Regions from separate parts of the Bradyrhizobium genosp. P genome, predicted to be linked through region 2. Evidence: predicted binding sites of a transcription regulator. Region 2 holds the regulator's gene; the other holds the start of a gene.
What was found. Region 2 encodes HrcA, which represses chaperone genes, less so after heat shock. Its sites were predicted from a motif close to GTTAGCACTCNCNNNNNGNGAGTGCTAAC; they were not measured.
Positions count from the first base shown of each region.

Region 1: a site for HrcA is predicted at 2,415-2,443, ahead of ACP2YO_RS14730 (co-chaperone GroES). Genes of this name have one in related genera too.

Region 1 is NZ_CP188195.1:3,055,913-3,066,720, forward strand. It holds gene groL (chaperonin GroEL) at 376-2,028, opposite strand; gene ACP2YO_RS14730 (co-chaperone GroES) at 2,069-2,383, opposite strand; gene ACP2YO_RS14735 (hypothetical protein) at 3,394-3,864, shown strand; gene ACP2YO_RS14740 (IS630 family transposase) at 4,187-5,308, shown strand; gene ACP2YO_RS14745 (hypothetical protein) at 6,893-7,231, opposite strand; gene ACP2YO_RS14750 (SseB family protein) at 7,512-7,934, opposite strand; gene ACP2YO_RS14755 (sigma-54-dependent Fis family transcriptional regulator) at 8,032-9,912, opposite strand; gene ACP2YO_RS14760 (NAD(P)-dependent alcohol dehydrogenase) at 10,250-10,808, shown strand, end outside.
Region 2 is NZ_CP188195.1:184,643-195,450, forward strand. It holds gene ACP2YO_RS00925 (NADPH-dependent FMN reductase) at 1-458, opposite strand, end outside; gene ACP2YO_RS00930 (class I SAM-dependent methyltransferase) at 506-1,105, opposite strand; gene dnaJ (molecular chaperone DnaJ) at 1,198-2,331, opposite strand; gene dnaK (molecular chaperone DnaK) at 2,492-4,393, opposite strand; gene ACP2YO_RS00945 (hypothetical protein) at 4,973-5,911, shown strand; gene pncA (bifunctional nicotinamidase/pyrazinamidase) at 6,011-6,721, shown strand; gene grpE (nucleotide exchange factor GrpE) at 6,791-7,396, opposite strand; gene hrcA (heat-inducible transcriptional repressor HrcA) at 7,562-8,650, opposite strand; gene rph (ribonuclease PH) at 8,911-9,624, shown strand; gene rdgB (RdgB/HAM1 family non-canonical purine NTP pyrophosphatase) at 9,636-10,271, shown strand; gene hemW (radical SAM family heme chaperone HemW) at 10,258-10,808, shown strand, end outside.

The DNA.
Region 1 (10,808 bases), 2.9 Mb from region 2:
GAGCAAATGCGCCCATAAGGAAATTCAATGTCAGTTGATAAGGCCAAAGACCCTCCGCCCAAAAAAGCGATCGCCGGCTGTAGAAGCGAAAGAAGATTCCACTAGCAAGATTGAGAACAAGCCAGATTCGTCCTCCAAGACCGAAAGCGCACCGGACGCTCCGGCACTCAAGCAAGGTATGGGCGAGGGTCAGAAAGGCAGTATCTAAAGCATACAAGGATAACTGGAACGACATTTTTGCGAAAAAGAGAAAGCGATAGCACCCGGTCGTCTGCTGCAGGGAGATCGAGTTGTTTCCAAACGGTCGAACGCAACGTAAAGGCCCGGCATTATTGCCGAGCCTTTGTTGTTTTGATCGAGCCTCAAAGCTTGGACTTAGAAGTCCATACCGCCCATGCCGCCCATTCCGCCGCCACCCGGAGGCATGCCGCCACCGCCAGCGTTCTTCTTCGGCAGTTCAGCTACCATGGCTTCGGTGGTGATCAGGAGCGCTGCCACGGAAGCCGCGTTCTGAATCGCCGCACGAACCACCTTGGTCGGATCGATGATGCCCTTGGAGATCAGGTTGACGTATTCGCCGATCTGCGAGTCGAAGCCGTAAGCATACGTTTTGTTCTCGAGGATCTTGCCGACGATGACGGACCCGTCTTCGCCTGCGTTGATCGCGATCTGGCGCGCGGGAGCCGACAACGCCTTGCGCACGATCTCGACGCCGGTCTTCTGGTCGTCGTTCTTGGTTCGAAGCCCCTTGAGGTGCTCGGAGGCACGCAGCAGGGCGACGCCGCCGCCCGGCACGATGCCTTCTTCAACCGCCGCACGGGTCGCATGCATCGCGTCATCAACGCGGTCCTTGCGCTCCTTCACCTCAACCTCGGTAGCGCCGCCGACGCGGATCACCGCGACACCGCCTGCGAGCTTGGCCAGGCGCTCCTGCAACTTCTCACGGTCGTAGTCCGAGGTGGTTTCCACGATCTGCGCCTTGATCTGATTGACGCGTGCTTCGATGTCGGTCTTCTTGCCGGCGCCGCTGACGATCGTGGTATTTTCCTTGTCGATCATCACCTTCTTGGCGCGACCGAGCATGGCGAGCGTGACGTTCTCCATCTTGATGCCGAGATCTTCCGAGATCGCCTGACCACCGGTCAGAACCGCGATGTCCTGCAGCATCGCTTTGCGGCGATCGCCGAAGCCGGGCGCCTTGACGGCCGCGACCTTCAGGCCGCCACGCAGGCGGTTGACGACGAGGGTGGCAAGCGCCTCGCCTTCGACGTCTTCTGCGATGATGACCAGCGGCTTGCCGCTCTGCACGACAGCTTCGAGCAGCGGGAGCAGCTCATTCAGCGAGGAGAGCTTCTTCTCGTTGATGAGAACGTAGGCATCTTCCATTTCCACGCGCATCTTGTCGGCGTTAGTGACGAAGTAAGGCGAGATATAGCCGCGGTCGAATTGCATGCCTTCGACGACTTCAAGCTCGGTTTCGAGCGACTTAGCTTCTTCAACAGTGATGACGCCCTCGTTGCCGACCTTTTTCATCGCGTCTGCGAGGAACTTCCCGATTTCGGCGTCGCCATTGGCGGAAATGGTGCCAACCTGGGCGATTTCCTCGTTCGAGGTGACCTTCTTGGAGTTCTTGACGAGATCCGCGACCACGGCATCCACTGCCAGGTCGATACCGCGCTTCAGGTCCATCGGGTTCATCCCGGCGGCAACCGACTTGGCACCCTCCCTAATGATGGCCGCAGCCAGCACGGTCGCGGTGGTGGTACCATCGCCGGCAGCGTCGGCCGACTTGGAGGCGACTTCGCGCACCATCTGGGCGCCCATGTTTTCGAACTTGTCCTCAAGCTCGATTTCCTTGGCGACGGTGACGCCGTCCTTGGTGATGCGGGGAGCGCCGAACGACTTCTCGAGCACGACGTTGCGGCCCTTGGGGCCGAGCGTGACCTTTACCGCATTGTTGAGAATGTCGACGCCGCGCAACATTTTGTCCCGCGCTTCAACGCCGAATTTAACTTCTTTACTCGCCATGTTTGCTTATCCTTGTGAGATGATTTTAGGGAGACGGCGCTTAAGCAGCCTTCTTCTTGGTGGCGGGGACGTCGAGGACGCCCATGATGTCGCTTTCCTTCATGATCAGCAGTTCCTGACCATCGAGCTTGACCTCGGTGCCGGACCACTTGCCGAACAGGACGCGGTCGCCGACCTTGAGGTCGATCGGGATCAGCTTGCCAGCTTCGTCGCGGCCACCCGGGCCAACGGCGGTGATTTCGCCCTGCGAGGGCTTTTCCTTGGCACTGTCCGGAATGAGGATGCCGCCAGCAGTCTTCTCTTCGGCGTCGATGCGTTTGACCACGACGCGGTCGTGAAGCGGACGGAATTTCATGCGATCCTCCTTGTTTGCTTGTTGATTTTGGATTGGCAGTCACAATATGTGAGTGCTAATCATGCGTATACACGCTCATAGGAACAAGATACAAGGGGCGACCGGCCCTCGCTGCTGGAATAGCGCCGGCTTTGGTTCTATCGGCGCGGATGCGAGGGCAAGATTTTCGGTCCTGAGACCTGCGCAATTATGCCTCTGGCAATTTCTCTGGCTAGCGTGGTCTTGCTGAAATTGGGGCGAATTATTGTTTCGTCCCGTTATCTGCATCGCAAATTTCCGTTCCTGGCTCCGCAGCGGAGACCGGTTCGATGCCAACCAGTTCGAGCCCTTCTGTCTCCACCACCCGGTTAAAGGGTGTAGACCCTCGCAAGTAATCTGGCAGACTGCGCGCGGAAATCGGGCATTTCTCGCTTCCAGCACGTCTCTGAGTTGGTCTCCGTTATCTTCTCGGCCAGTTTTTGTCGGCCTGTCTCTGCAGAGGGAATTTCCGTTCCCGGCGAAAGCGGAGACCGGTTCGACGAGGGAGAAATCCCAATTCGAGTCGTCCCGGACTGACAAGCTTTCTGACACTACCTGATCAGTCTCGGGTCACCGGGGCATGTTGACACGGCATGAGCCGTCAGGCTCATAACCTGAAGGTCATAGGTTCAAATCCTATCCCCGCAACCACTTTCGTCATAACTCAATCACCCTCCAGATCTAGCGATCTGGGTGGTTTTCGCGTTTGGACGAACCGTGGCGCGTTCAAATAACCCCTTACGCACAGCGCCAGGACCATCCACACGGCCACCCAAGCTATGAGGAGGGCAACGCAGACCACCGCCAGCCATATGGCGGCCTCCGGCGACCTTGCCCGTTGTGTGATGCGCTCCCACCAGTCCGTGCCCCATGGATTCGGTCAAAGTTTTTTCTTTTTCCGTTCTGGATTGACGCTGTCGGGACGAGCGTCGGTTAACGATGCCAAATTCCGCCCAAATTAGGACTTATGGCCGATGCCCCCGGAGGTACCTATGGTTGAGCAGCCCAAGCCGAGTGAAATCTCGAATGTGTTCGGGATGGACCACCCGCAACACATGTGGACGAAGCTGGTCTGGGAGCTGAATGGCCTCATGAGTTCGATGTCCGTTTGGAAGGACAATGAGGCGGCTCCTGAGCCGCTGTTTCACGCGTTCAATACAGCTGTCACCACATGGCACATGACCGACTGGCTTTGGCAGTATGATTGTGCGACTCGTAAGAAGCTCGCAACCAAATTTCAATTTGTCTTTGAATGCACTCCCACCGGGATAAAGCGGGGCCTTGAGAAATTCCAGGAAGCCGTAGTTCTCCACTGCGACGAGTTGAAGGTATGCCGCGAGATTGCGAACGGCTCCAAGCATATGCGGAGGAACAAGGTCGACCCCAGCATCAAAGCCCAAGCGGTTTGGGCAAAGGCAATCGATGGCGCCGGGTTCGCGAGGCCTAGTGGCTCTGCACAGTGATTTTGACGGGTTGGGTCGGCGGTCAGATTAGCTCCGGCAGGTGGTTGGGATCAACGAGGACTTCGATACTACGAGGTGTCCTGGGCTGCCTTTTGATGAGGCCGCCTCGCTCGAGCGAGAGCACCATTTGGTGAACCGAAGGCGGGGTGACGCGAAAATACTCTCGCATGTCGGGTTCCGCCGGGGGTCTGCGGTGCAGACGCGTATAGAGGTGGATGAAGGCGAGGTACTGCCCCTGTTTGGGCGTGAAGGCTTTTGCCGAAGGACTCACGCCGGCCATCCGATTCAGTTGTTCGTGCGTGCCTCGATCAAGGAGGCAGGCATGAATGTACGCTATCGGGTCGAACTCAGCCAAGTCGAGCGGACCGAACTCAAGGCGCTGCTTAGCGGCGGCAAGCATGCGTCCCGCAAGCTCAAGCGAGCACAGATTTTGCTGGCTGCCGATGCCGCGGCCGGCGACGAGGAGATCGCCAGGAGCGTTGGCGTGAGCGGCTCGACCGTGTACCGGACCAAGCGACGCTTCGTGGAAGGCAATCTGGAGCGGGCGCTGAGCGAAGAGCCGCGTCCCGGAGCGGAGCGCAAACTCACGGGCAAGGAAGAAGCCTTGCTGGTGGCGACCGCCTGTGCCAGCCCCCCAAAGGGCCGTGCCCGCTGGACGCTCAAGCTGCTGGCAGGTGCGATAGTCAATCTCACCGAACACGACAGCCTGTCGCACGAGACGGTTCGGCGACGCCTGGCGGAAAATGACCTCAAACCATGGCGCAAAGATATGTGGTGCATTCCGCAGGTCGATGGCGAATACGTCGCCCGCATGGAGGACGTGCTTGATCTCTATGCCGAGGTGCCCGATCCCAAGCGGCCGGTCGTGTGCTTCGACGAAAGTCCGGTGCAACTCATCGGCGAGGTCCCTCAGCCAATCCCGATGAAGCCGGGCCGGCTCGAACGTTACGATTACGAGTATCGTCGCAACGGGACGGTCAATCTCTTCGTTCTCCTCGACGTGCATCGTCCCTGGCGCAAGGTCAAACTTACAGAGCGACGAGCGGCAAAAGATTATGCCGAACGCGTACGTGACTTCGTCGACATCCATTATCCCGATGCCGAGACCATCCGGGTCGTGCAGGATAACTTATCGACCCACTCCGCCGGCGCCCTGTATCAGACCTTTCCGCCCGCCGAAGCCAGACGGATCTTGCGGCGGATCGAGTTCCACTTCACTCCCAAGCACGCAAGCTGGCTCAACATGGTTGAGATCGAGATCGGCGTCTTGCGGGGACAGTGCCTCGCTCGCAGGATCGACGACCCCAAGCGACTGCGCCGCGAAATCACCGCTTGGGAACGGCAGAGAAATGCTGCACGCTCCCGCATCAAATGGATGTTCACGACAGAAAAAGCCCGCGCAAAAATGGGCCGAGCCTACCCAGACGCTTCCAAAGAGTTATAATCACTGTACTAGGCTATCGGCAGGCGGGAGAAATCTTATCGACATAAACAGGGTCCGCCTGTACCTGAACTGTGCAGGTATAAACGTATTGGGGGCAGTTGAATGGAGCGCAGTGATTGTTGATGTGCTCACCTGAGCCTGTCGATTGGAAACTACCTCCAGGAAATTCTCCCCGAAGTGCGCCAATCAAGTTATTGCACCACTCTGATTGGTTGTGCCCGCCCCCCATTTCTGGAGAGTCTCTTGTAACCGCGAGCGTCCGGCCATACTTTTCAACGCCATGGCTTGGATCTCGACATGATCGCTTGTTAGGATCGGGATTTATAGTGATTGGGCTGTTGTTATTGTCACGACCAATTACAACGCCGCCCTGCGCGATCGTCGAAGAGGGTGAATTCTGGCCCTCTACAATAACGAGGTTCGGAGTGTACAAGAACGTTAGAACGAAGAGAGCGAGTGCACCCCCGGCACGGATTGCCAAGCCAGTACCTGACCATCCGACCTCCAAGAAGCCCGGTATCGTCGCTCCCAAAAGAGCGGTGCTAAAGCTGAGCAGCACACGCATCACCAGGAACAGTCTGGGATCGGCGATTGGCTCGTTGCGGACGAGCAGATATACCCCTAAGCAGACGACTACCAGCGCGGCGCATGTCGCCACTATGCGGTCGAATTGAGGACGTTCTGTTTTTTTTGACCTCGCCATTGTCGTTCGTCCTCGGACTCGCAATACGTCCTAGGAAACACGTTCAGGTCGACTGTTTTCCGTTGCTGATGATTTCTTGCCAAATCGCGAAATCAGAGCTGCCGATCAGCTGCGGCTGAGGCCCCGCGGCGGACATAGATAATTTTCCAATAGTGCACGAAAGTTTTCGTCATGCAACCCAGGGGGGCGGCGTTTATTTACTTTGTCATAATCGTTCCGAGTGCCCCTCGCATCCCTCGTGACCTAGGAAGTTATCAAGCGTCGGATGTCTGTTCGGGAAATAGGCTGGGCATCCAGCGGGAGGCGAGGGCGGTCGGAAGTGCTGCGCGGCCGTCCGTTTCATCCCCGGCGGATATACGCCGAAGAATGACAACAGTGGTGGAACTCTTTCCCTGACCGATGGCGTCCACATGGCTGATATCGGCTTGCTCGGGCAATTTGGTATCGTCTTTTGCGACATCCAGCTACGGGCACGGCGGAACGCTAGTCGCCGTTCAGCCTCCGGACCAGCAGCAAATTGTGGCCTCAGCTCACGCATAACCCCTTTTGCGGGTCCTGAAAGTTCTTGGGGTGCCTTAACGATATCGTCTCCTCAAATACTACCACGAATTTCGTTGCGACGTTCTGTCATCGTGCGACGAACGCCCATCTTCGGCCGGATAAGTCCAGTGGTGCGACCGGTAAGTCATTGATTGTTCTCAATCCGAGGTTGACTCTTAATCAGCGGGTCCCAGGTTCGAGCCCTGGTGCGCCCACCAAGCTTCTCAATAGCTTTGGGACCTTTCGAGAGAGCCATTCCGACAGGCGGTCGTGGCTGTTCCGGCAAACCGGCTGGTTTTGTTTGCCGCGAAGATCAGAAATGCCGCTCTAGGGTGGCGATTTCATGTCGCGAACGATATCGAAGCGAAGGCCTGACCGCCCGGAGCTTTGCTTTGTCCTGACTTGCGCGCCAGCCAAAGAAAGACGGAGCCATCGGAAGAGCGCGTGTAGCGAAAGAAGCGGTCCACTTGGACGCGTGATCTCGGGACGGCGTGGTCGATCACCCGGGCGTCGAGATCGCCCTGCAATCGAGTCTCTACGGCCCACGCCATCGCCGCCATGTCGTCGCGCAGGAAACGGACCTTTTCGATAGCGGCCGCATCACTGACCACGCCGAGCGTTGGTGCCATCAGAATGAATCCGATCGAACGCCGTCTCCAGAGATTTTGTACATCGACCATGGCGTTTCACCTGGATTGACCTCGGTTTGCTCGGCTGGCCGGATCAAGGTGCGAACACCGAACGTGTCGGTCACCACGGGCGTGGTCACGCGCGTCAGCGTCCCGCGCGGTGAAGCGGTGGAGGTTCCGATTGTGACCGGCACGGGCACGCTGAACCCGGTAACCCAGAAGCGCGTTGAGGCTGGTCGCTCGGAGCATTCGATCGATCGCCGATGGATGACGTCCTTCCTCCAGCGGACCCCCTTCGCTGGCGTTGTTCAGCGCTGCACCAGTACCGCGCCTAACGCGCGGTCTTCATCGATACGTCAAAGATCTTGCCACTCATGAGGAGGGCGATCTCGGTCGCGGGCAGCGGCTTCTGGCATTCGGACAACGGATTGAGCCAGAAATTGGAGTCAGGCAACATCTCGAACAGATTGCGCGCGGCGGCGCCAAGGCACACTTCGGGCTCCTTGATATAGTCGTAGATTCGCTTCTTCGATGTAAAGGCGGGGTGCCATCTCATGTTCTGGAAGCCGACTGTCGCAACATTGATCTCTTCTTGAAATTTAAGCGAACGGCGGCGTCCAGGCTTCATGGGCGCTTCCGGTGTCAGAACATAAATTTCGGTCTCCAGCAGTGCGCGATAGAATGCCGGAATAATGCCGGAATCCCTTCCCGCGGCTTGCATAAGGGCTTCGAGACTGTTCTCCGGTTCAAACATGGCAACCCTCCCAATTGAACGCGACGAGGAACTCGACGTCGGCGCCTTCAGTTAAAGCCAGATCGCGCCGTCGTCCCGGAGCCCTCGCCTCGGTTGGCTAATCTTGCTTGCCGCGCAGGGCGCGATAGATCGTATTGCGCGAAACGCCGAGGCGGCGTGCGGTCTTGCTGATGTTGTTGCCGGTTTCCGCATACGCGGTCAGCACATGCGAGCGCTGAATCTCGTGCAAATTGGCCTTGAGTCCGCCGCTGCCCGCCACCCTGCCAGCCAGGCGCTCGCCGCCCAAATGCACAAGAGCCGATTCGATCGAGGTCTCGTCGATCAAATCTCTCGGCTCGGTCAGGGACAATCGGGAAAGAACGTTGCGCAATTCGCGGATGTTTCCGTCCCAATCCAGTTCGGCCAGGCGATCGATCGCGCCTTCGGTGAGATCCATCAAGGGATCGATCTTCTGGATCAAGTGGCGGGCGATTTCGGCGAAATCGGACCGCTCGCGCAACGGCGGCAACGTCACCTCCAGCGTGTTGAGGCGAAACAGCAGGTCCGATCGGAACCGGCCCTTGGCGATTGAGTCGTCGAGATTGGCATTGGTGGCAGACACCAGGAGAACGTCGACCTGACGTTTGGTGCCACCGACCGGACGGACGGTCCAATCGTCGAGAAAGCGCAGCAGCACGGCCTGCAGCGTCACCGGCATGTCGCCGATCTCGTCGAGGAAGAGCGTGCCGCCGTCCGCTTCCTTGAACAGTCCCCCAGCCCCGCCCTTCTTGGCTCCGGTAAAAGCGCCTTCGGCGTAGCCGAACAACTCTGCCTCGATCAGGCTGTCGGGAAGCGCCGCGCAATTGACGGGGACGAAGGGGCCGGCCCGTCCACTGGCCGCATGGGCATGGCGGGCGAGTTGTTCCTTGCCGGTGCCGGTTTCGCCGCGGATGAGGATCGGCATCTTCCGGACGGCCGCGATGCCCACCTGCTGGACAACGGTTGCGATCGCCGGATCGGCGGAGACGAACTGGGTGGGGACGTCCTTGGGTGCCGGCGGCCGGGGCCGCGAGACGGCCTGGATCATCGAGAACTGACGCGCGTTCTCGATTGTCGCGATGAACTGGCTGCCGACCTCGTCCTCGAGGCGCTGACGTTCCTTGCGCCGGCCCTCATCGACAAAGGCGTTGAATTTCGTACGAAAGACGTCGGCGAAGCGGCGCCCCGGCGATGCCGGCAAGCCATGCAGCAGGACGCTTGCGGCCCGGTTTGCCGCCAGGATCCGGCCCTCGTTGTCGACGGCCAGCAGGCCCGCGCTCAACGTGTGCAGATATTCGCCGCGGTTATGGAACGCGATCAGAATATTTCCGCGGTGATGTTCGCGGAACAGGCCGTTCTCGATCTGGGTTGCCGCCATCGCGACGAGCGCCTGGGTGTGAGCCTGCCGCGACATGCAATCCGATGACGCATCCAGTATTCCGGCCAGTTCGCCATCGGGCGCGAAGATCGGTGCTGCGATGCAGGTGAGATTGTTGTAGCGCGAGAAAAAATGGTCGCGCCCGTGAACCACGATGGCGCGCTTGAGATAGGCGGCGGTGCCAAGGCCGTTGGTGCCGCAGATGGCCTCGGTCCAGACGGTGCCGGGCCGAATGCTCGCCGCGTTCGAGGCGTCGCTGAAGCTCGAGTCGGAGATGATGTCGAGCAGCAGGCCGTCGGCGTTGGCAAAGGCGATCATGAAATTGGAGCCGGCAATCTGCTGATGCAGCGTGTGCATCTCCGCGAGTGCGAGGCCGCGAATGAGCGAACAGCGCTGCTGCTCCTGACGCAGGATTGCGGCGTTCACGAACTCCGGTGAAGGCGGACGCAAGGTGTCGAGGCCAAGCGAAATACAGCGCATCCAGCTGTCATAGATATCGGCCGACAGAAGTTCTGCCGGTGGCGCTCCGCGCTGCTCGAGCGTCATCAACGCACTGTCCAGGCGCCGGCTGGCGGTCAGCATCATTGCTCCTCCTGAAATCGCTGTCTGCGATTTCCTCTTGGTCGCCGCCCGGTTTCGGGCGTTGTCGCGCGCCCGCGATTTTCACAATCATAGATCAAACAATCAAAAATCCAAATTTTCACCCACGCGCTGTTAGCGCCGCCAAACTGTTCCGTCTCGGAACAATCCGTCGCGAAGTCTGCTCCGAGGCGGATCGGCGCGAGCACTGTCGAAATTGCAAGAACGATAGAAAGATCAGGCTGTTGTGTGCTTGGCACAGGCCTTGCTCACTTCTTCAGCGGGATGGCGATCGCGTCTTGCCGGCAGAATAAAAAATTTCCAAGGGGAGGATCACTCAATGAAAGCTGCGGTGCTTCACGAGTTCGACGAAAAATTGACGGCGAAGGAGTTCGTCAGATTCCAGGACGTGACTGACCCAAAGATTTCGCGCCCAATGGACGTGATCGTGCGCATCGGCGGTGCCGGCGTCTGCCGCACCGATCTGCATATCGTCGAAGGCATCTGGCGCAGCAAGGTTGAGGTCAAACTTCCCTATATCATGGGTCACGAGAATGCCGGTTGGGTCGAAGCGATCGGGCCGGGGGTCGAAGGCGTCAAGGTCGGCGATAGCGTGATCTGCCATCCGCTGGTGACCAGTGGGCATTGTCTCGCATGCCGGCGCGGCGACGACATGCATGCGTTGGACAGCTCATTTCCCGGCATCAATGCCAATGGCGGCTATGCACAGTATTTGCTGACGGGACAGCGCTCCCTCATCAAGCTGCCGAAGTCGCTCGCGCCGAAGGATGTCGCTCCCTACACCGACGCCGGCCTGACGGCCTATCGCGCCGCCAAGAAGGCGTCCCGTCATCTGTTGCCCGGTGAGTATGTCGCCGTGATCGGCGCCGGCGGGCTGG
Region 2 (10,808 bases):
AGCTGATTCGGGATCACGGTCGCCTGGCACGCCGACAGGATCAGCCGCAACGCCGCCAGCGCGCGCGTGCCGCCGAGCCGATTGCCGGACGCCGCTGATATTGCAAAGACGCGGTCGCGGAACACTTGGCCGCGCGCCTCATGCGGATCCTGCACGCGGCTGACCCAGTCGATCGTGTTCTTCACCAGTGCGGGCACCGAGGAATTATATTCCGGTGTCACGATCAGCACGCCGTGATGGGCGCCGATCATCCGCTTGAGGGTGACGGCATGCTGCGGCACGCCCGATTTGGCCTGCAGGTCGCCGTCATAGATCGGCAGCGGAAAATCGGCGAGTGAGATCCGCGTCACGTCGGCGCCCAACTGCGCCAATTCCTGCACTGCGACCGCCGCAAGCTTCGCATTGAGCGAGCCTGATCGAAGCGATCCCGGGATCACGAGGATTTTCAGCGCGGACATTTTGAAATCGCAGGTCTTGGGTGAGCCCGCGCGACGGCGCCGGGCGATCAACCCTTGCGATACACCCAGACCCGGGCGGGCGGAAGGTTCATCCAGATCCGCTCGGAAGCTTCTGTGGACACGCCCGGCAGCGATTTTGGAATCGGGGGCACGACCGAATAGGTGAACTGAACGAAGGGAGCACCTGGGGCAAGCGCCACGAAGGCATCGCGGATCAGCCTCAGGCGCGTGAGCATCGGCTTGGTGACGAGGGGCAGGCCGGAGACCACGGCCGAGGCGGGAGACTTCAGGACCTCCCAGAGCGCATCACGGAGCGTGTAGGCATCCCCCTGGACGACGGTGGCTTGCGGATAGCGCTCGCGCAGCAATGCGCAGAAGCCAGGATTGTATTCGACCAGTACGAGCCGCTTCTGATCGACGCCGTGCTCGATCAGTGCGTTGGTGATCGCACCGGTGCCGGGCCCAAGTTCGACGACCGGCCCTTCCGCTTTCGGGTCGACATATTGCGCCATGGTGCGGGCGAGCAGCCGACCGGACGGCATTACCGCGCCCATATGCAGTGGCTTCTCGATCCATGAACGGAGAAAACGGACCTCGTCGTCAAGACGTAGGGGCTTTTTCAACGCACGCACGGACGATTGGGGCATGTCGCTTCCAGGCGGGACCGCACAACCGAGCGGTTGTCAGAAAACAGTCACAAAGACGTATATGTCAGAGCCGTTACGGTCAAGCATAACGACTACTGCGGCGCAGTGCGGTTTCCGAAGAAGTCCTTGACCTTAGAGAAGAAACCTGCGGCCTCGGGTTGGGTTGCACCGGACGACAGTTTTTCGAACTCCATCAGCAATTCTTGCTGTTTCTTGGTCAGATTTTGCGGCGTTTCGACCATAACCTGGACATACATGTCGCCGGTCTGACGCGACCGCAGCACCGGCATACCCTTTGATGCAATGCGGAATCGCCGGCCCGACTGCGTGCCGGACGGCACTTTCACCTTGGTCTTGCCCTTGTCGATGGTGGGCACCTCGAATTCGCCGCCGAGGGCTGCCGCCACCATCGAGATCGGCACGCGGCAATGCAGGTCGGCGCCGTCGCGCTGGAAGAACTGGTGCGTGGTCAGCGACAGGAAGATGTAGAGGTCGCCGGGCGGCCCACCGCGAACGCCAGCCTCGCCTTCACCGGCGAGGCGAATACGCGTGCCGTCCTCGACCCCCTGGGGAATGTTGACCGACAGCGTCCGTTCCCGCGTCACCCGGCCGGAACCGGCGCAAGAGCCGCAGGCATCCTCAATCATCTGGCCGCGGCCCTGACAGCCGGGGCAGGTTCGCTCCAGCGTGAAGAACCCTTGCGCCTGCCGGACACGGCCGGCGCCGCCGCACATCGAGCAGGTCTTCGGCTTGGTGCCGGCCTTGGCGCCGGTGCCCGAGCAGGATTCGCAGGTGACCGAGACCGGAATCTCGATCTGCGCGGTCTTGCCCTGGAAGGCTTCCTCGAGTGTGATTTCCATGTTGTAGCGCAGGTCTGCGCCGCGCTCGCGGCCGCCGCTGCGGCGCTGCCCGGCCATGCCGAACAGGTCCTCGAAGATGTCGGAGAACGACGAGGCGAAGCCGGCGCCGAAGCCGGGACCGCCGCCGCCCATGCCCTGCTCGAAGGCGGCATGGCCGAAGCGGTCGTAGGCGGCGCGCTTGTCGCCGTCCTTCAGCACCTCATAGGCTTCGTTGATTTCCTTGAAGCGGACTTCGCTGGAGGCATCGCCCGGATTCTTGTCCGGGTGCCATTTCATCGCGAGCTTGCGGAAAGCCGCTTTCAGCTTGGTTTCGTCCGCGTTCCGCTCGACCTCGAGGGTCTCGTAATAGCAGCGCTTGGTGGACATCCTTCAATTCCGTCCGAAGTTCATCGCCATCGCCAAGGATTGCGATAAGGATTGCGCCTGTCTGGAAGGTGCAGCGATCGCCTTAAAGAAAAATGACCCCCACTCCTCCGAGACGCGTAGCGTGCTCTTTGGGGTGAGGGCCATGATCTCGAGCCCGCGCTTAAGCAGACTTCTTGTTGTTCTTGTCGTCGTCGACCTCGGTGAACTCCGCGTCGACGACGTCATCCTTCGCAGAGTCCTTGGCCGCATCGGCCTCGGCCTGCTGCTTGTACATGGCCTCGCCGAGCTTCATCGAAGCCTGCGCCAGCGTGTTGGTCTTGGCCTTGATCGCTTCGGCGTCGTCGCCCTTCAGCGCTTCCTTGAGGTCACTGACCGCATCTTCGATCGCGCGACGCTCGGTGTCCGCAACCTTCGAGCCGTGCTCGGCCAGGGCCTTCTCGGTCGAATGCACCAAGCCATCGGCATGGTTCTTGGCGTCGACCGCCTCGCGGCGCTTCTTGTCTTCGGCCGCGTTGGCCTCGGCGTCCTTGACCATCTTGTCGATGTCGGCCTCGGACAGTCCGCCGGACGCCTGGATCCGGATCTGCTGTTCCTTGCCGGTCGCCTTGTCCTTGGCCGAGACGTTGACGATGCCGTTGGCGTCGATGTCGAAGGTCACCTCGATCTGCGGCATGCCGCGCGGAGCCGGCGGAATGCCCATCAGGTCGAACTGACCGAGCATCTTGTTGTCGGCCGCCATTTCACGCTCGCCCTGGAAGACGCGAATGGTCACGGCGCCCTGATTATCCTCGGCCGTCGAGAATACCTGGCCCTTCTTGGTCGGGATCGTGGTGTTGCGGTCGATGATGCGGGTGAACACGCCGCCCAGCGTCTCGATGCCCAGCGACAGCGGGGTCACGTCGAGCAGCAGCACGTCCTTGACGTCGCCCTGCAGCACGCCGGCCTGGATCGCAGCGCCGATCGCGACGACTTCGTCGGGGTTGACGCCCTTGTGCGGTTCCTTGCCGAAGAACTGCTTCACCACTTCCTGGATCTTGGGCATGCGGGTCATGCCGCCGACCAGCACCACTTCGCCGATCTCGCCGGCGGTCAGGCCGGCATCCTTCAGCGCCTTGCGGCACGGCTCGATGGTCTTCTCGACGAGGTCGGCCACCAGCGCTTCGAACTTGGCGCGGGTCAGCTTCATCGTCAGATGCTTCGGACCGGTCTGGTCCGCCGTGATGAACGGCAGGTTGATCTCGGTCTGCGTGGTCGACGACAGCTCGATCTTGGCCTTTTCAGCGGCTTCCTTCAGGCGCTGCAGGGCCAGCTTGTCGTTGCGCAGGTTGATGCCCTGTTCCTTCTGGAACTCGTCGGCGAGATAGCCGACCAGGCGCATGTCGAAGTCCTCACCGCCGAGGAAGGTGTCGCCATTGGTCGACTTCACCTCGAACACGCCGTCGCCGATCTCGAGGATCGAGACGTCGAAGGTGCCGCCACCGAGGTCGTACACCGCGATCGTGCCGGTCTTCGTCTTGTCGAGGCCGTAGGCGAGCGCGGCAGCCGTCGGCTCGTTGATGATGCGCAGCACCTCGAGGCCGGCGATCTTGCCGGCGTCCTTGGTGGCCTGACGCTGGGCGTCGTTGAAATAAGCGGGAACCGTGATGACGGCCTGATCGACCTTCTGGCCGAGATGCGCCTCAGCGGTCTCCTTCATCTTCTGCAGGATGAAGGCCGAGACCTGCGAGGGCGAATAGGTTTTGCCGTCGGCTTCGACCCAGGCGTCGCCGTTCGATGCCTTGACGATCTTGTAGGGAACGAGCTTCTTGTCCTTCTCGACCATCGGGTCGTCGTAGCGGCGGCCGATGAGGCGCTTCACCGCAAAGAACGTGCGCTCGGGATTAGTTACCGCCTGGCGCTTCGCCGGCTGGCCGACGAGGCGCTCGCCATCGTCAGTGAAAGCAACGATCGACGGAGTCGTCCGCATGCCTTCCGCGTTCTCGATCACCTTGGCATTTTTGCCATCCATCACGGCGACGCACGAATTCGTGGTGCCGAGGTCGATCCCAATGACCTTACCCATGGTTTTCCATATCCTTCTTGCTACGGCAGGCTGGTTGGGCCCTGACGGCACCCCGAACCGAACCCCCAGACGTTCACATACTCGCGATATTGCGACGGTGAGCCTGATATAGGAGAGAGGGTCTGGCCCGCAAGGACTGGACGCAACGTTGAAGCCTGAAAAGACTGACGTTTGAAAGATTGTGTCAGCTTGGGCCCCGCGCCGGTTCAACGTCCAAACATGTTAACAAATAGGCAATGTTGCCTGACGCGATCAAGCGCGATCACGCTGCCCACACGGGCTTCGCTTGTTGAGTGAACGCTCACAACGGATCGAGCGCGCGATCGGCTCACCCGTCTGGGACGCGCCATTTGGCTGCTGGAGGTTGTGCCGGTCGCCTCATTCGTTCACAGAGAAATGTCGAGAAACCCGTTCTATCTCGCAAGAATCCCGTCGAATCGGGGCCGCAAGGCGGCAACGGAGATCAAGCAAGCCTGTTGCAGGGCCATCAAAACCGCTAAAAGCGGGCTGACTGATGGGGCCCACCCAGCCCCGCATTGGCCCGTTGAGCGGCCTCCAAGCAAATCCGGTAGATCCTTCATGATGCCCTTTCGAGTTCTCGCTGCGGTTGCCGTGCTGATTGCCGCCACCTGTTCTGCTTTCGCGGACGACGTGGTGTTTCCGCCGGGTGCCCATGTCGGCATGAAGCCGCTGGTTGGTCTCGCCCGCGCAAAGTCCTTCATCGGCTTCGAGACCGAGGACCAGGGCGTGAGGGTTCTGGTCGCCGATCTGCCCCCGGATGCCTATGGCGAGGTCGTCAGTGCCTTCAAGGCCAATCCCGCCGGCAGCGGCGGCATCAAGCCCGAGAGCCTCGAAACCCCGGCAGGCCTCGGCTACTACACGATCGAGAGCGCGCGAGACGGCACGACCAATGTGCGCCGCTATTCGATGATCCTGCCCGGCCCGACCTTCTCCGGCTACATCGCGGTGCAGGTGCCGGAGAACGCCGCCAAGATCTACACCGACGATGCTGTGCGGCAGATGTTCGCCACCGCCGTCATCCGCAATGACGTACCGGTCGACGAGCAGCTCGGCATGATGCCGTTCAAGATCACCGAGCTCAGCAATTTCAAGAACGTCCGCATGCTGGCACCGGGCGCGGCGCTGCTCCTGGCCGACGGCGACGAGAAGAGCGGCTTCGAAACCAAGCCCTTCATGCTCCTCGGCATCATCGGCTCGACGGCGGCCTCGCCCGATGATCGCGGCCGCTTCGCCCAGCAGATCGCGACCACGATTCCCGGCGTGCGCGACGGACGCATCACCATGTCCGAGCCGATGCGGATCGACGGCCAGGCCGGCTACGAGACACGGATCGACGCGATCAGCGGCAAGGACAACACGCCGGTGACCATCGTGCAGTGGCTGCGGTTCGGCACACAGTCGTCGATGCGCATCATCGGCAGTTCGCCGCGCACCGATTGGGAAACCGCGTTCCCGCGTTTCCGCGCGGTGCGTGACGGCATCCAGCCGCGCGGCTGATCGCCGTTTCCGCAAGTCCCGCCGAAAAATCGGACTTTCGCAGGCCAGCGAACGGAACTAGCCTCCTCGCGCGGTTTCAGCCAGTCGAGGAGAGGCACAATGTTGGATCGACGGCAGGTTGTTGCAGGTCTCAGTGCGACGGCACTTGCCACCCTGGTTCCAGGCGAGCTTTGGGCGGCGGCGATCAAGCCCGACGACGGCTCGGCGCTGCTGGTGATCGACGTCCAGAACTGCTTCCTGCCGGGCGGCAGCCTCGCGGTGAAGGACGGCGAGCAGGTGGTGCCGATCATCAACAAGATCGCCAAGAGCTTCGCCAATGTGGTGATGACGCAGGACTGGCACACGCCCGGACACGTCTCTTTTGCCTCGGCCCATTCCGGCAAGAAGCCATTCGAGACGATCGACCTCGCCTATGGCAAGCAAGTGCTGTGGCCGGACCACTGCGTGCAGGGCACCGACGGCGCCTCGCTGTCGAAAGACCTCGCAATCCCGCAAGCCGAGTTGATCATCCGCAAGGGTTTTCACCAGGACGTCGACAGCTACTCCGCCTTCACCGAGGCCGACGGCAAGACGACCACCGGACTTGCGCCCTATCTCAAGGCGCGCAACGTCAAGCGCGTCTTCATCGCGGGACTTGCCACCGATTTCTGCGTGGCGTGGACCGCGCTGGACGGGCGCAAGGCCGGCTTCGAAACCTATGTGGTGGAAGACGCCTGCCGCGGCATCGACACGCAAGGGTCGCTTGCGAAGGCCTGGGCCGACATGGCCAAGGCCGGCGTCAAGCGCATCCAGTCATCGGACATCGCTTAAGTTTCCTGGCTTGAGGTTTCTTGGCGCAAGCCTTTCGCGCGTAAGGTCTTTCGCGCGAAGTCACGGCGATCAGGCCGTGAAGTCGGCACCCGGAGCGGCCTTGGCGCCGCCCTTGGAGACCCCCACCAGCGCCGGGCGCAAAATGCGCTCGCCGATCATGTAGCCGGCCTGCATGACCTGCACCACCGTGCCTGATGGCACCGACGGGTCGGGCACTTCGTACATCGCCTGCTGGAAGTTCGGATCGAACTTCTCGCCGATCGGGTCGAACTTCTTCACGCCGTTCTTCTCCAGCGCGTTGAGCAGTGAGCGCTCGGTCAGCTCGACGCCTTCGATCAATGCCTTCAGGCCGGGATCGGCGGCTTCCTTGGTCTCGGCCGGAACCGCATCGAGTGCACGCTGCAGATTGTCGGCGATATCGAGCACGTCGCGGGCGAAGCCGGTGATCCCATAGGTCTTGGCGTCGGCGACCTCGCGGCGGGTGCGCTGACGGAGATTCTCCATCTCGGCCAGCGTGCGCAGCGTCTTGTCGCGCGCCTCAGCCAGTTCCTTGCTCAAGGCTTCCGCCGATCCGACTTCCGGATCGTCGGGCATGATGTAGGGCTTGGAGGTCACAGGCTCGCCCGTCGGAGCCGGATTCTCGGTATTGTCATTGGTCCGGTTCGGATCGGTCATGGCTTGCCTTCTCGAAAAACGCGCGCGGTTCAAATCTTGGGGATTGGCTGGCCCGGATATCGTGCTTTGAGCGGCGAAAATCAAGCGCCACATAGCGGTTTCGAGCGAAGTGGCCTCCGGTTCGCGTGAAGAAAACGCGTCAAATGGAAACGAACTTCCGTCCGGTCAGCCACCCAGGATCTTGCTGACAATGCGCGCGGCGTAATCAACCGTCGGGATCACCCTGGCATAATTCAGCCGCGTCGGGCCGATCACGCCGAGGACGCCGACGATCCGGCCATGGGCATCGCTGTAAGGCGCGATAATGGTCGAGGAACCCGACAGCGAGAACAGCTTGTTCTCCGAGCCGATGAAGATCCGTACCCCCTCACCGCGCTCGGCGCGACCCAGCAGGTCAATCACGCCACGCTTGGTCTCGAGATCATCAAACAGCGACTTGATGCGCTCGAGATCGTCGAGCGCATGCAGATCCTCCAGCAGATTGGCGTGGCCGCGCACGATCAGCTGCCGGGCTTCGCTCTCGCCGCCGGACCAGCTCGCGATGCCGGCCGTCACGACCTTCTGCGTCAGTTGATCGAGCTCGGCGCGGTTCTGCGTCAAGGCGGTCTCGAGCTCGAGGCGCGCTTCGGCCAGGGTCCGGCCGCGAATCCGCGCGTTGAGGAAATTGGTCGCTTCGATCAGCGCCGAGGAGGGAACGCCCGGCGGCAGCGCCAGCACCCGATTCTCGACCTGACCGTCTTCAGCGACCAGCACGACCAGCGCCTTCTCCGGTTCCAGCCGGACGAATTCGATGTGCTTCAACCGCGCGTTCGATTTTGGCGTCAGCACCACCGCTGCCGCACGGGTCAGCCCCGACAGCCGGGTCAGCGCTTCGCCAAGCGCCGCCTCGACCGATTGTGCACGGCCGACGGAGGCAAGCTGGGTCTGGATCGATTGGCGCTCCGCCTCGGTGAGATCGCCCACCTGCATCAGCGCGTCGACGAAAAAGCGCAGGCCGAGTTCGGTCGGCAGCCGGCCGGCCGATGTGTGCGGCGCGTAGATCAGCCCGAGCTGCTCGAGGTCCGACATCACGTTGCGGACCGATGCCGGCGACAGGGGCAGCGCGATCAGGCGCGAGATGTTGCGCGAGCCGACAGGCTCGCCGGTCGCCAGATAGCTTTCGACGATTTGACGAAAAATGTCGCGCGAACGCTCGTTGAGCTGGGCAAGCCCCGCATGCGGCGTGATCAGGCTGATCGGGTCGTGGTGAGCCACGTTCTACTCCCTCACAATTGCCCCCAATCTGTCGATCCGCGAGGCCCGTGACAAGCACGCATTCACCCCCGCAGGCCGGGCCGAAAACCCTTGCCGCTGCCGCTTCCCCCTCCTACAAGCACGCCTTGAGCATGATCGGGACGAACAGGAACCGGTTTTTCCGAAAAGATCATGCTGAAACAAAGTGTTAGAGCGCGATGACGATTCAAGGATAGGTCGTCACGCTCCGACTGCTTCTCTCGGATTTTCGGAGGATTCCCATGCGGCCAAGCCGCCGTGCGCCCGATGAACTGCGTCCCGTGTCGCTGGAACGCGGCGTCGTCAAATATGCCGAGGGCTCCTGCATGGTGAAATTCGGCGACACCCATGTGCTGGTGACCGCCACGCTCGAGGAGCGGCTGCCGCCATGGCTGAAGGGCCAGGGCCGCGGCTGGGTCACCGCCGAATATGGCATGCTGCCGCGTGCCACGCTGGAGCGAACCCGCCGCGAGGCCTCCGCCGGCAAGCAGGGCGGCCGCACCGTCGAGATTCAGCGGCTGATCGGCCGCTCGCTGCGCGCCGCGGTCGATTTGGAAGCGCTCGGCGAGCGCCAGATCACCGTCGATTGCGATGTCATCCAGGCCGACGGCGGCACCCGTACCGCCTCGATCACCGGCGCCTGGGTGGCGCTTGCGGATTGCATCAACTGGATGAAGACCCGCAACATGCTGAAGGCCAACGTGCTGCGCGACAACGTGGCGGCGATTTCATGCGGTATCTACAAGGGCACGCCGGTGCTCGACCTCGACTATGCCGAGGACTCCGAGGCCGACACCGACGCCAATTTCGTCATGACCGGCGACGGCCGCATCATCGAGGTGCAGGGCACCGCCGAGAAGACGCCGTTCTCGCAGGACGAATTCCTGGCGCTGATGGCGCTCGCCCGCAGAGGTGTCGCGCGTCTGGTCGACTTGCAAAAGATCGCGGTCGCGTAGTCAGATTGGCCATGCACCGCCGAATCACCGGAAAGCTCGTCATCGCCACCCACAATCCCGGCAAACTCGCCGAGATGCGGGAGCTGCTGGCGCCTTACGGGGTGGAAGCGGTGTCGGCCGGTGAGCTTGGCCTCGCCGAGCCCGAGGAGACCGGCAACAGCTTTCGCGCCAATGCCGTGATCAAGGCTATCGCTGCAGCGAAGGCAACCGGATTGCCGGCCTTTGCCGACGATTCCGGCCTCGTGGTCGACGCGCTCGACGGCGCACCCGGTATCTATTCGGCGCGCTGGGCCGGCGAGAGCAAGGACTTCATGGCGGCGATGACCCAGATCGAGCGCCTGTTGCAGGAGCGCGGCGCCACCACGCCGGACAAGCGCAGGGCGCATTTCGTCTCCGCGCTGTGTGTGGCCTGGCCCGACGATCATCTCGAAGAGGTCGAGGCCCGGGTCGATGGAACTTTCGTCTGGCCGCCGCGCGGCACTGCCGGCTTCGGCTACGATCCGGCCTTTCTGCCCGACGGACACGCGCGTACCTTCGGTGAAATGACCAGCATCGAGAAGCACGGCCTGCCGCCGATCGGGCTCGGCCTGTCACATCGCGCCCGCGCCTTCGTGAAGCTCGCGGAGATCTGCCTTGAGCCACGCTGAACGAAGGGCATTCGGCGTCTACGTGCACTGGCCGTTCTGCCTGTCGAAATGCCCATATTGCGATTTCAACAGCCATGTCCGGCACGCGCCCGTCGACGAGGAGCGCTTCGTACGCGCGTTCGCCCGCGAGATCGAGACCACCGCGGCCCGCGTGCCGGGGCGCGAGGTGTCATCGATCTTCCTCGGTGGCGGCACGCCGTCGTTGATGCAGCCGCAGACTGTCGGCGCGGTGCTCGATGCAATCGGCAAGCATTGGTCGGTCGCTGATGACGTCGAGGTCACGCTCGAGGCCAATCCGACCAGCGTCGAGGCGACACGCTTTCGCGGCTACCGCACGGCAGGGGTCAATCGCGTATCGCTCGGCGTGCAGGCGCTCGACGATGCCTCACTGAAGGCGCTTGGACGCCTGCACACCGCACGCGAGGCGCTCGATGCAGTTGCGATCGCACGCACCGCCTTCGACCGTTACTCCTTCGACCTGATCTATGCCCGCCCCGGCCAGACGCCGCAGATGTGGTCGAGCGAATTGAAGCAGGC